One region of the Streptomyces sp. NPDC002092 genome, then DNA from elsewhere that is predicted to be linked to it. Evidence: predicted binding sites of a transcription regulator. Region 1 holds the regulator's gene; the other holds the start of a gene.
What was found. The regulator HrcA, encoded in region 1, represses chaperone genes, less so after heat shock. The targets are predictions, from matches to a motif close to TTNGCACTCNGNNNNNCNGAGTGCNAA.
Positions count from the first base shown of each region.

Region 1 (6,974 bases):
CTCGCCTACCGTCTGATCGCGGGCGGCCGGCCGCTCGGCACGCTCGTCATCGGACGCGCCGGGCTGCTGCGCTTCCCCGACGAGGTCACCGGGCTCGTCGAGGACCTCAGCCGCCGCGTGGCGCTCGCCATCGGCGCGGCCCGCCAGTACGCCCGCCAGGCCACCATCAGCCAGGTCCTGCAGCGCGGTCTGCTGCCCGCCGCCGTCGCCGAGATCCCCGGCGTACGCAGCGCCCTCGTCTACGAACCGTGCGACAAGGGCGGCCCCAGCGGCGACTTCTACGACCTCTTCCCGGCCGGCGACGGCCGCTGGTGCTTCGCCGTCGGCGACGTCCAGGGCAAGGGCCCCGAGGCCGCCGTCGTCATCGGACTGGCCCGCCCCTGGCTGCGTCTGCTCGCGCGCGAGGGCTACCGCGTCACCGACGTCCTGGACCGCCTCAACCGCCTCCTCCTGGACGACGCGACGGAGGCTGCGGACGCCGCCGCCCGCGCCCTGGTACGGCCGCCGGCCCCCGGCGACGGCCCGCAGACCCGCTTCCTCTCCCTCCTCTACGGCGAGCTGACCCCCTTCGACGGCGGCATCCGCTGCACGCTCGCCTCCGCGGGGCATCCCCTGCCGCTGCTCCTCGGCCCCGACGGCAGCGTCCGTACGGTCGCCCGCCCGCAGACCCTGCTCGGCGTCGTCGAGGACGAGACGTACACCAGCGAGACCTTCGAGCTCCGCACCGGTGACAGCCTCCTGTGCGTCACGGACGGCGTGACCGAGCGCCGCTCCGGCTCCGACATGTTCGACGACGCCGACGGCCTCGCGACCGCCCTCTCCGGCTGCGCCGGGCTGAGCGCCGAGCTGATCGCGGAACGCATCCGCAGGCTGGTCCACGAGTTCGGCGGGCGCCCGCCGGAGGACGACCTGGCGCTGCTGGTGCTGCAGGCGGAGTGAGCATTTCGAACGGTGCTGGACAATGGAAGGCATGCCTTCCGCACTCCCCGACGGCGAGCCGGTCCCCGCCGACGGCGCACTCCCCGCCTCCGCGCTCGCCGGGGCCCCCGACCGCCCCCTCGGCTTCTACCTGCACGTCCCGTACTGCGCGACCCGCTGCGGGTACTGCGACTTCAACACGTACACCGCCACGGAGCTGCGCGGCACGGGCGGCGTCCTCGCCTCCCGTGACAACTACGCGGACACCCTGATCGACGAGATCCGCCTGGCCAGGAAGGTGCTGGGCGACGACCCGCGCGAGGTCCGCACGGTCTTCGTGGGCGGCGGTACGCCGACGCTGCTGGCCGCGGACGATCTCGTACGGATGCTGGGGGCGATCCGCGACGAGTTCGGCCTGGCGGCGGACGCGGAGGTCACGACGGAGGCGAACCCGGAGTCGGTGGACCCGGCGTATCTGTCCGTCTTGCGGCAGGGCGGCTTCAACCGCGTCTCCTTCGGCATGCAGAGCGCGAAGCAGCACGTGCTGAAGGTCCTGGACCGTACCCACACACCAGGTCGCCCGGAGGCCTGCGTCGCGGAGGCCCGCGCGGCCGGCTTCGAGCACGTGAACCTGGACCTCATCTACGGCACCCCGGGCGAGTCGGACGACGACTGGCGGGCCTCGCTGGAGGCGGCGCTCGGCGCCGGGCCCGACCATGTCTCGGCGTACGCCCTGATCGTCGAGGAGGGCACCCAGCTGGCGCGTCGCATCCGCCGGGGCGAGGTCCCGATGACGGACGACGACGTCCACGCGGACCGCTATCTGATCGCGGACGAGGTGATGTCGGCGGCGGGCCTCGACTGGTACGAGGTCTCGAACTGGGCGACCTCGGAGGCGGCCCGCTGCCTGCACAACGAGCTGTACTGGCGGGGCGCCGACTGGTGGGGTGCGGGTCCGGGCGCGCATTCCCACGTGGGCGGGGTGCGGTGGTGGAACGTGAAGCACCCGGGTGCTTATGCGGCGGCGCTGTCGGAGGGGCGGTCGCCGGGCGCCGGCCGGGAGCTCCTGTCGGAGGAGGACCGGCGGGTGGAGCGGATCCTGCTGGAGCTGCGGCTGCGGGAGGGAGTGCCGCTCTCGCTCCTGCGGGCGGAAGGGTTGGTGGCTTCCCAGCGGGCGCTGGGGGAGGGGCTGCTGGAGGGCGGGCCCTATGAGGAGGGGCGGGCTGTGCTGACGCTGCGGGGGCGGCTGTTGGCGGATGCGGTGGTCAGGGACTTGGTGGACTGATCACCCTGGCGGGTGAATCGGTGCGGAACGTCGGTTCGGTCCCTAACCTGGTTCGTACGCTGTCGCCGTAGTTGCACGGTGGCAGAAACCGGAGGGCTGCGGAGTGACCGCTGTGGACGACCGACCGATGACCACCGATGTCGTGGAGTTCTTCGAGAACCTCGAGGTTCCCGAGGGATACAAGGCCGAGCTCCTCCGGGGGGAAATCGTCATGATGGCGGCGCCAGACCTGGTGCATATCGACATCGTCGAAGCGGTTCTCGATCAGTTCCCGCGCCGGGACTGGCGGAGGCTCCAGACAGTGGCCGTCGCCATTCTTCAAGAGACCAGCGAGCCCCTGCCGGACCTCGTACTGGTGGAGCGAGGCGTCGGACCGCGTGAGGGGCAGCTGATGCCGTCCAAGGTCATCAGCATGGTCGTCGAGGTCGTGTCCAAGACGAGCGTCGAGCGTGATTACGTCGTCAAGCGTTCGATCTATGCAGCGGGCGGCGTGCCCGTCTATCTGATCATCGATCCGATCATGGGGCACTGTGTACTGCTCACCGAGCCGACTGGCACGGGTGAGGAAGCCGACTACCAGGTGCAGCGGGTGACCAAGTTCGACGATCCGGTGCCGCTGAGGATGCTGGAGATGCAACTGGATACCACCGAGTTCGGCACCTGCAAGGGCGTCAAGCCCCACCACCGACCGTGACGAAGTCGATCAGCTCCTCCACCCGCCCCAGCAGCTCCGGCTCCAGGTCCTTGTAGGACCCCACCCGCTTCAGGATCGCCTGCCACACCGCCCCGGTGTTCTCCGACGGCCATCCCAACGCCTGGCACACCCCCGTCTTCCAGTCCTGCCCGCGCGGCACCCGCGGCCAGCCCGCGATCCCCAGTGACGCCGGCTTCACGGCCTCCCAGATGTCGATGTACGGGTGGCCCACCACCAACGCGTGCTCGCTCGTCACCGCCTCCGCGATCCGCCACTCCTTCGTGCCCGGCACGAGGTGGTCCACCAGCACCCCCAGCCGCGCGTCCGGACCCGGCGCGAACTCGGCCACGATCGTCGGCAGGTCGTCGACACCCTCCAGGTACTCCACGACCACGCCCTCGATCCGCAGGTCGTCACCCCAGACCTTCTCCACCAGCTCGGCGTCGTGCCGCCCCTCCACATAGATCCGCCCGGCGCGAGCGACACGCGCGCGTGCACCGGGGACGGCCACCGAACCGGACGCGGTACGAGTGGGACGTACCGGAGCGGCCGAAGGTCTCACGAGGGTCACCACCCGCCCCTCCAGCAGAAACCCCCGCGGCTCCAACGGGAACACCCGGTGCTTGCCGAAGCGGTCCTCCAGGGTCACCGTGCCCGCCTCGCAGCGGATCACCGCGCCGCAGAATCCGGTGCCGGGCTCCTCCACCACCAGACCGGGCTCCGCCGGGACCTCGGGGACGGGCTTGGGCTTCTTCCACGGCGGGGTCAGATCGGCGGAGTACTGGCGCATTCGAGTGACGATAGGAGAAGCGGCCGGTCAGCGGCTACGACACGCCGAAACGTGCCGCCAGCTCGTCCCGCTGCCTCCGCACGAACCCCGCGTCCACCACCGCTCCGTGACCGGGCACGTACAGTGCGTCCTCCCCGCCCAGGTCGAGGAGCCGGTCGAGGGCGGCCGGCCAGTGCGACGGTAGGGCGTCGGAGCCGGCCTGTGGTTCGCCGGACTCCTCCACCAGGTCGCCGCAGAAGACGACCTCCGGGGAGCCCGGCACCAGCACCGCCAGATCATGGGCCGAGTGGCCCGGCCCCACGTTCGCCAGCAGCACCTGCCGGCCGCCGCCCAGGTCGAGCGTCCACTCGCCGGAGACGTGATGACGGGGCGCGACCAGGGCGTCGACCGCCTCATCGGCCAGGCGCGCGTCCAGTCCGTTGCCCACCGCGTCCGCCCGCAGCTCCTCGCGCGCGTGCCGGCCGTCCAGCACCGTGTCGATGCCCACGGCGCCGTACACCTCCGCGCCCGCGAACGCCGCCGCCCCGAGGACATGGTCGAAATGGGGATGGGTGAGCGCGAGATGAGTCACACGGTGACCGGTGAGCTCCTGCGCCTCGGCACGCAACCGTGCGCCCTCCGCGAGGCTCGACCCCGCGTCGATCAAGAGCGCCGTGCCCTCCCCGACGACCAGCCCCGTCGTGCAGTCCCAGCCCGGAAGACGGCACCGTCCGACTCCGGCCGCGAGCCGCTCCCACCCCAGCTCTTCCCAAGTCATCGTCATACGGCGACGCTAGCGGTACGCCCCGTTCAACGGGGGCCGACCTTGCCCCGGGTGTACCCCACCGCCGTACACTGGCCGGTAACGGCTGGCACTCGGACGGACAGAGTGCCAGGCGAAGCGCCTAGGGGACGACTTCTGGAGGTGTGCGCTGGATGCTGAGTGAACGACGGCTTCAGGTATTGCGCGCCATCGTCCAGGACTATGTCGGCACCGAGGAGCCGGTCGGGTCGAAGGCCCTGACCGAGCGGCACAACCTCGGCGTGTCCCCGGCGACGGTCCGCAACGACATGGCGGCCCTGGAGGACGAGGGGTTCATCGCCCAGCCGCACACCAGCGCGGGGCGCATCCCCACCGACAAGGGCTACCGGCTGTTCGTCGACAAGCTCGCGGGCGTCAAGCCGATGTCCGCGCCCGAGAAGAGGGCGATCCAGAACTTCCTCGACGGCGCCGTGGATCTTGATGATGTGGTGGCGCGGACGGTGCGGCTGCTTGCCCAGCTCACCCGGCAGGTCGCCGTCGTGCAGTATCCGTCGCTCACCCGCTCGACCGTCAGGCACGTGGAGCTGCTCTCGCTCGCCCCCGCGCGCGTGATGCTCGTGCTGATCACCGACACCGGCCGGGTCGAGCAGCGCATGGTCGACTGCCCGGCGCCGTTCGGGGAGGCCTCGCTCGCGGATCTGCGGGCGCGGCTCAACAGCAAGATCGCGGGCCGCCGCTTCGCCGACGTCCCCCGGCTCGTGGAAGACCTGCCCGAAGGCTTCGACGTCGAGGACCGGGGTACGGTCTCGACAGTGCTCTCCACACTTCTGGAGACACTGGTCGAGGAGAACGAGGAACGGCTGATGATCGGCGGCACCGCCAATCTGACCCGTTTCGGGCATGACTTCCCCCTCACCATCCGCCCCGTCCTGGAGGCGCTGGAGGAGCAGGTCGTGCTCCTCAAGTTGCTTGGCGAGGCGGGGGATTCGGGCATGACGGTGCGCATCGGGCACGAGAACGCCTATGAGGGACTCAACTCCACTTCCGTGGTGTCGGTCGGTTACGGTTCGGGCGGCGAGGCAGTCGCCAAGCTCGGCGTGGTCGGACCGACCCGCATGGATTACCCGGGAACGATGGGAGCGGTACGCGCAGTGGCACGGTACGTCGGACAGATCCTGGCGGAGTCGTAAGTGGCCACGGACTACTACGCCGTTCTCGGCGTGCGTCGCGACGCGTCGCAGGAAGAGATCAAGAAGGCCTTCCGGCGGCTCGCGCGCGAGCTGCACCCGGACGTCAACCCGGACCCGAAGACCCAGGAGCGGTTCAAGGAGATCAACGCCGCTTACGAGGTGCTCTCCGACCCGCAGAAGAAGCAGGTCTACGACCTCGGCGGCGACCCCCTGTCCCAGGCGGGCGGCGGTGGCGCGGGCGGCTTCGGCGCCGGTGGCTTCGGGAACTTCTCGGACATCATGGACGCGTTCTTCGGTACGGCGTCGCAGCGCGGCCCGCGCTCGCGCACCCGCCGGGGCCAGGACGCGATGATCCGGCTGGAGATCGAGCTCGACGAGGCGGCCTTCGGCACGACGAAGGACATCCAGGTCGACACGGCGATCGTCTGCTCCACCTGTAACGGTGAGGGCGCGGCGCCGGGCACCTCCGCCCAGACGTGTGACATGTGCCGCGGTCGCGGTGAGGTGTCGCAGGTGACGCGGTCCTTCCTGGGCCAGGTCATGACCTCGCGGCCGTGTCCCCAGTGCCAGGGCTTCGGCACCGTGGTCCCGACGCCGTGCCCGGAGTGCGCGGGCGACGGCCGGGTCCGCTCCCGCCGTACCCTCACGGTCAAGATCCCGGCCGGTGTCGACAACGGCACCCGCATCCAGCTGGCGGGCGAGGGCGAGGTCGGCCCCGGCGGCGGTCCCGCCGGTGACCTGTACGTCGAGATCCACGAGCTGCCGCACCCGACCTTCCAGCGGCGCGGCGACGACCTGCACTGCACGGTCACCATCCCGATGACGGCCGCGTCCCTCGGCACCAAGGTGCCGCTGGAGACGCTGGACGGCATGGAGGAGGTCGACATCCGGCCCGGCACCCAGTCCGGCCAGTCGATCCCGCTGCACGGGCGGGGCGTCACGCATCTGCGGGGCGGCGGTCGGGGTGATCTGATCGTCCATGTCGAGGTGCAGACCCCGACCAAGCTGGACCCGGAGCAGGAGCGGCTCCTGCGGGAGCTGGCCAAGCTGCGGGGTGAGGAGCGGCCGACGGGGCAGTTCCAGCCGGGGCAGCAAGGGCTGTTCTCGCGGTTGAAGGACGCGTTCAACGGGCGCTGACGGGGTGGCTGCGGGCGGCTTCTCTCGCCCCCGCCGCCCTTACCCTTCCCGTCCCTGGGGGCTGCGCCCCCAGCCTCCCGCTTTCGACCTGAACGGCCTCGTCCTCAAACGCCGGACTGGCTGGAATGGGCCCGATTCGGACTTGTTCGGAGGACGTGACAACATGCCGTCATGTCCTCCGCGCTGACCGGTCTCTTCCCTCATCCGATCGTGCAGGC
Region 1 is NZ_JBSFDG010000008.1:86,045-93,018, forward strand. Features, by position in the region: gene ACWCRD_RS19660 (SpoIIE family protein phosphatase) at 1-939, shown strand, start outside; gene hemW (radical SAM family heme chaperone HemW) at 971-2,203, shown strand; gene ACWCRD_RS19670 (Uma2 family endonuclease) at 2,331-2,897, shown strand; gene ACWCRD_RS19675 (DUF3097 domain-containing protein) at 2,875-3,687, opposite strand; gene ACWCRD_RS19680 (MBL fold metallo-hydrolase) at 3,722-4,450, opposite strand; gene hrcA (heat-inducible transcriptional repressor HrcA) at 4,603-5,619, shown strand; gene dnaJ (molecular chaperone DnaJ) at 5,620-6,756, shown strand; gene ACWCRD_RS19695 (nitronate monooxygenase) at 6,928-6,974, shown strand, end outside.

Region 2 (6,974 bases), on a different contig from region 1:
GACCTGCGCCGTGCGTGGAAGCCATACGCCTCAACCTAGCCCGGCCCGTAAACGCTCAAACGTACGTCTGCGCTCTGCGGGTGGACCGTATACACCGCCTGCACCCCGTAACGCGCCGCCTCAGGCGACCTTGCGCGACGCGTACTCCGCGATCTCCACCATCGGCGGCCGCTCCTCCGTGTCCACGGAGTAGGTGCGCGGCTCGAAGCCGTCCTCGCCCCGTTCGAACTGGGTGAGGGAGGGACGGATGAGATGACCGCGGGCCAGTCTCAGCTGTGCCGTGCGGTAGATCGCGGCGGACATCCGGCCCAGCGCCTGCCCGTCCTGATGGCGGTGTTTGCGCACCCCGACGTCGACCTGGGCGAGCGCGTCGAGGCCCACCAGGTGCAGGGCGTCGACCAGCATGCCCAGCTCGACGCCGTACCCGACGGGGAACGGCAGCTGTTCCAGCAGGCTGCGGCGGGCCGCGTACTCGCCGCCGAGCGGCTGCACGAAGCCCGCCAGCTGCGGCCAGTGCATGTTGAGCAGCGGGCGCGCCATCAGCTCGGTGACCCGGCCGCCCTGGCCCTGGGCGCCGGCCAGCGGACGGTCGTACATGCCCTTGACCAGGTCGACCCCCGGCTCGGTGAGCAGCGGGCCGACGATCCCGGAGACGAAGTCGGAGGAGAACTCCTTCAGGTCGGCGTCGATGAAGCAGACGATGTCCCCGCCGGTGACCAGGAGCGAGCGCCACAGCACCTCGCCCTTGCCGGGGACGGTCGGGATGCGGGGCAGGATGTCGTCACGGTGGACGACCCTGGCCCCGGCCGCCGCGGCGACCTCGGACGTATGGTCGGTGGACCCGGAGTCGACGACGACGATCTCGTCGACGAGCGGAACCTGCTGCATCAGGTCGTGACGGATGATCGCGACGATGTCGCCGACCGTCTCCTCCTCGTTGAGCGCGGGCAGCACGACGCTGACCGACTGTCCCGTGCGCTGCTTGGCGGCGAGGATCTGGTGGAGGGGGCGGTCGGTCAGGGACCAGGAGCGGGTGCTCAGCCAGCGCTCGACTTCTTCCAGCACGTAGGCGGCTCCTCTGCGTTCTCTCGGCGAGAACCGGATCATCGTGTGATCCATCTCGCGGTTCGGACGACTATCTCAACTGTCCTGGCCTTCGGTTACAGTCTTGAACAACGCTGGTGACCATCGCATGTCGGGGGTCGTCCCGCGTTGAACGAGTCAAACAACCGCATACCGCTCATCCAGAGGGGCAGAGGGATACGGCCCGATGAAGCCCCGGCAACCCTCCAGCCGGTCTCGTACCGATCGATGCTGATCGTTCCGCGAGGCTCCCGGCTAGGGAAGGTGCCAAATCCGTCTCACGGCGAGATGCGTCGTGAGGAAGATGAGGAGAAAGGGCCTCGCCTCACATGGCTGCGCAGACTGTTGCAAGCACCACCGACTCCACGACCGTCGACCTCGGTCCCGCCGCGGCGCTCTCCTGCCGCGAGTGCGGTCACCAGGTGCCCCTCGGCCCGGTCTTCGCCTGCGAGGAGTGTTTCGGCCCGCTCGAGATCGCGTACGACTTCTCGGCCTACGACACCGAGGAGCTCCGCAAGCAGATCGAGGCGGGTCCCGCGAACATCTGGCGTTACGCGCCCCTGCTGCCCGTCCCGGCGGACGTGGCGGACAAGCCCAACATCAACCCCGGTTGGACCAAGCTCGTCAAGGCCGACAACCTCGCCCGCGAGCTGGGCGTCGACGCCGGCAAGCTCTTCGTGAAGGACGACTCCGGCAACCCGACGCACTCCTTCAAGGACCGGGTCGTCGCCCAGGCCATCGAGGCCGCGCGCGCCTTCGACTTCACCACCCTGTCCTGCTCGTCCACCGGCAACCTGGCCGGTGCGGTGGGTGCCGCGGCCGCCCGCGCCGGCTTCCGTTCCTGCGTGTTCATCCCGCACGACCTGGAGCAGGGCAAGGTCGTCATGGCCGCGGTCTACGGCGGCGAGCTCGTCGGCATCGAGGGCAACTACGACGATGTGAACCGCTTCTGCTCCGAGCTGATCGGCGACCCGGCCGGCGAGGGCTGGGGCTTCGTCAACGTCAACCTGCGGCCGTACTACGCGGAGGGCTCCAAGACCCTGGCGTACGAGATCTGCGAGCAGCTCGGCTGGCGGCTGCCGGACCAGCTGGTCGTGCCGATCGCCTCCGGCTCGCAGCTCACGAAGATCGACAAGGGGCTGCAGGAGCTGATCAAGCTCGGGCTCGTCGAGGACAAGCCGTACAAGATCTTCGGGGCGCAGGCCGAGGGGTGCAGCCCTGTCTCCGTCGCGTACAAGGCGGGGCACGACGTCGTACGGCCGCAGAAGCCGAACACGATCGCCAAGTCGCTGGCGATCGGTAACCCGGCGGATGGTCCTTATGTCCTCGACATCGCTCGCCGTACGGGTGGGGCGGTGGAGGATGTCAACGACGAGCAGATCGTCGATGCGATTCGGCTGCTCGCCCGGACCGAGGGGATCTTCGCGGAGACCGCCGGTGGGGTGACCGTGGGTGTGACCCGCAAGTTGATCGAGAACGGTCTGCTGGACCCGACCCTGACGACGGTCGTCCTGAACACCGGTGACGGCCTGAAGACGTTGGACGCGGTGGCGGGTACGGGGCTTACGGCGACGATTCGCCCCAGCCTGGAGTCGTTCCGTGAGGCTGGGCTGGCGTAAGTAGGTAGTTGTTCGTCTGCGGGCCGCGGGGGCTGGTCGCGCCCCGCGGCGGAGCCGCAAATGGACACAGCCCCGCGCCCCTGTGGGGCGCTCCACCTGACCGGAGGTCTTAAAGCATGAGCGTCAACGTTCGTATCCCCACCATCCTGCGTACCTACACCGGCGGGCAGGCCGAGGTCACCGCTGAAGGCGGCACTCTCGGCGAGGTCATCGCCGATCTGGAGAAGAACCACACCGGGATCGCCGCGCGGGTTCTCGACGACCAGGGCAAGCTGCGGCGGTTCGTCAACGTGTATGTGAACGACGACGACGTGCGGTTCGAGCAGGGGCTGGAGACGGCGACTCCGGACGGGGCGGGCGTCTCGATCATCCCGGCCGTCGCCGGAGGCTGACCGGAAACAGGTCGGACGACCGATTATTACCGTCGGTAACGGCGGTTACGAAGAGTTCATCGAATTGCCCCCTCCGTGAGAGAAGCGGAGGGGGCAATTCTGCATGGTTGAGCACGGTACAGTTGGGGAACCTGCTCGACTCCGCTTGCCGCATGCATATGAGTTCTTGCTTCTCGGGCAGCGAGAAGTAGCCAAAGTGTGCAGGTTTTTTGCGTCTTATGCTCCATTTATGGGGCCCGACTTGCCCTGAATTCGGGCGAATTCTCCCTAAAGTCGCGACCGGTCGTGCCCGGAATTCTCGTCCGATTGACCTGTTGCAGACGGCAGTTGGACAGATACATTCAGCCGCGGTCGACGCGTTCCGGCGCACGCCCCCAACCGTGGGGGGTGAGGTCTGACCCGGATCCGCGAAGTGTGGATCTGTGCAAGGGCCAGTAATAGGGGAGTTAGGCATGGCTCAGGGCACCGTCAAGTGGTTCAACGCGGAGAAGGGGTACGGCTTCATCGCGGTCGACGGTGGTGCGGATGTTTTCGTCCACTACAGTGCGATTCAGATGGACGGCTACCGCACCCTGGAAGAGGGTCAGCGGGTCGATTTCGAGATCTCGCAGGGCCAGAAGGGGCCGCAGGCGGACATGGTCCGTCTGGCGACCAGCTGAAGCACGCGCCGGGTTAACTGCAGCGACGTTCTTCTGTTCTTGATCGAAGGGCTCGTACCTCCTGGGTACGGGCCCTTCGGCATGTCCCGGGCCGGGTCGGGCGGGCGGGCCCAGCCTCCGAGGGGCGCTTGCACTCGACGGGGGCGAGTGCTAATCATTGGCGTTAGCACTCTGAAGGTGAGAGTGACAAAGATGGACCGGGTCGGTGAGGCCCGCAGGCCGGGTGGGGCAAGGAACCCACGGGTCGGCGAGCCGTCCGTCGCGGGCGCGGGCGCGGTCCGAAGGAATCACCCCCAGTCCTGGAGGGACCACTTCACATGGCCAAGATCATCGCGTTCGACGAGGAGGCGCGGCGCGGCCTCGAGCGCGGCATGAACCAGCTCGCGGACGCCGTGAAGGTGACGCTCGGCCCCAAGGGCCGCAACGTCGTCCTCGAGAAGAAGTGGGGCGCCCCCACGATCACCAACGATGGTGTCTCCATCGCCAAGGAGATCGAGCTCGAGGACCCGTACGAGAAGATCGGCGCCGAGCTGGTCAAGGAAGTCGCCAAGAAGACGGACGACGTCGCCGGTGACGGTACGACCACCGCGACCGTTCTCGCCCAGGCCCTGGTCAAGGAGGGCCTGCGCAACGTAGCCGCCGGCGCCAACCCGATGGCCCTCAAGCGCGGTATCGAGAAGGCCGTCGAGGCCGTCTCCGGTGCCCTGCTCGAGCAGGCCAAGGATGTCGAGACCAAGGAGCAGATCGCCTCCACGGCCTCCATCTCCGCCGCCGACACCCAGATCGGCGAGCTCATCGCCGAGGCGATGGACAAGGTCGGCAAGGAAGGCGTCATCACCGTCGAGGAGTCCCAGACCTTCGGTCTGGAGCTGGAGCTCACCGAGGGTATGCGCTTCGACAAGGGCTACATCTCGGCGTACTTCGCCACCGACATGGAGCGGATGGAGGCGTCGCTCGACGACCCGTACATCCTGATCGCCAACTCCAAGATCGGTTCCGTCAAGGACCTGCTCCCGCTCCTGGAGAAGGTCATGCAGTCGGGCAAGCCGCTGCTGATCATCGCCGAGGACGTCGAGGGCGAGGCCCTGTCGACCCTGGTCGTCAACAAGATCCGCGGCACCTTCAAGTCCGTCGCGGTCAAGGCCCCCGGCTTCGGCGACCGCCGCAAGGCGATGCTGAACGACATCGCCATCCTCACCGGCGGCGAGGTCATCTCCGAGGAGGTCGGTCTCAAGCTCGAGAACACCTCCCTCGACCTGCTGGGCCGCGCCCGCAAGGTGGTCATCACCAAGGACGAGACCACCATCGTCGACGGTGCCGGCTCCACGGAGCAGGTGCAGGGCCGGGTCAACCAGATCCGTGCCGAGATCGAGAACAGCGACTCGGACTACGACCGCGAGAAGCTGCAGGAGCGCCTGGCGAAGCTCGCCGGCGGTGTCGCGGTCATCAAGGCCGGTGCCGCCACCGAGGTGGAGCTCAAGGAGCGCAAGCACCGCATCGAGGACGCCGTCCGCAACGCCAAGGCCGCCGTCGAGGAGGGCATCGTCGCCGGTGGTGGCGTGGCGCTCATCCAGGCGTCCTCGGTCTTCGAGAAGCTGGACCTGGAGGGTGACGAGGCGACCGGCGCCAACGCCGTGCGCATCGCGCTCGAGGCTCCGCTGAAGCAGATCGCCGTCAACGCCGGCCTCGAGGGCGGCGTCGTGGTGGAGAAGGTTCGCAACCTGACCCCGGGCCACGGCCTGAACGCCGCGACCGGCGAGTACGTCGACCTGGTCAAGGAAGGCATCATCGACCCGGCGAAGGTCACGCGCTCTGCCCTGCAGAACGCCGCCTCCATCGCCGCGCTCTTCCTCACCACCGAGGCCGTCATCGCCGACAAGCCGGAGAAGGCCGCCGCGCCCGCCGGTGGCGGTATGCCGGGCGGTGACATGGACTTCTGATCGGCCTCCGGCTGATCCGGGTTCCAACCGAGGGCGGCGCTCCCTGGAGACAGGGGGTGCCGCCCTCGGGCGTGTTCGAGGTCATAGGAGATTTGCTTAAGTGGGTGCAACAATGCGTGTGCACATACCTGTCGGTTAACGCAGCCACCGCACGAGGAGCCCACCCACGTGACCACCGCCCCCTCCCGCGCCGCCGAGGTCCTCTCCCGGCCCACCGCGATCAACGGCCTGACCGTCCCCAACCGCATCGTCATGGCGCCCATGACGCGCATGTTCTCCCCGGACGGCATCCCCGGCGAGGACGTGGTCTCGTACTACGCCCGCCGGGCCGCCGCCGGTGTCGGCCTGATCGTCACCGAGGGCACGTACGTCGGCCACGAGTCGGCCGGCAACAGCCGCCGCGTGCCCCGGTTCCACGGCGAGGAGCAGCTCGCGGGCTGGCAGAAGGTCGCCGAGGCGGTGCATGCGGCAGGCGGCACGATCGTTCCGCAGCTGTGGCACATCGGCACGGTCCGCAACGAGGGCGACGGCCCCTACCCGGACGCCCCCTCGCACGGCCCCTCCGGTCTGCGCGTCACCGGTGTCGAGGACGCGACGCCCATGACGCAGGCCGACATAGACGCCGTCATCGGTGCGTTCGTCGAGTCCGCGGTCGCCGCCGAGCGCATCGGCTTCGACGGCATCGAACTGCACGGCGCGCACGGCTACCTCCTCGACCAGTTCCTGTGGGCCGGCACCAACCGGCGTACGGACGCGTACGGCGGCGACGCCGTGGCCCGTACGAAGTTCGCGGCGGAGATCGTGGCGGCCGTACGGGAGGCTGTGTCGCCGGAGTTCCCGATTCTGTTCCGGTACTCGCAGTGGAAGCAGGAGGCGTACGACGCGCGTCTCGCCGAGACGCCGGAGGAGCTGGAGGCGATCCTCGCGCCGTTGGCCGCCGCGGGTGTGGATGCGTTCCATGCCTCCACGCGGCGGTACTGGCTGCCGGAGTTCGAGGGCTCCGACCTCAACCTGGCCGGGTGGACGAAGAAGCTGACGGGCCGGCCGACCATCACCGTCGGGTCGGTGGGGCTCGACGGGGACTTCATCCGCGGGTTCGCCGGAGAGGGATCGCCGATCCGGGGGATCGATGACCTTCTGGACCGGCTGGAGCGGGAGGAGTACGACTTCGTCGCTGTCGGGCGGGCGTTGCTGCAGGATCCTGAGTGGGCGGCGAAGGTGTTGGCCGGGCGGAGTGATGAGCTTGAGCCGTACTCGGCCAGTGCGTTGAAGACGCTGAGC
Region 2 is NZ_JBSFDG010000003.1:141,724-148,697, forward strand. Features, by position in the region: gene ACWCRD_RS08100 (alpha,alpha-trehalose-phosphate synthase (UDP-forming)) at 1-25, opposite strand, end outside; gene ACWCRD_RS08105 (glucosyl-3-phosphoglycerate synthase) at 121-1,065, opposite strand; SAM riboswitch class I at 1,238-1,394, shown strand; gene thrC (threonine synthase) at 1,413-2,702, shown strand; gene ACWCRD_RS08115 (MoaD/ThiS family protein) at 2,819-3,094, shown strand; gene ACWCRD_RS08120 (cold-shock protein) at 3,547-3,753, shown strand; gene groL (chaperonin GroEL) at 4,071-5,693, shown strand; gene ACWCRD_RS08130 (NADH:flavin oxidoreductase) at 5,862-6,974, shown strand, end outside.
Region 2: the regulator HrcA is predicted to act here: its motif matches at 3,917-3,943, upstream of groL (chaperonin GroEL).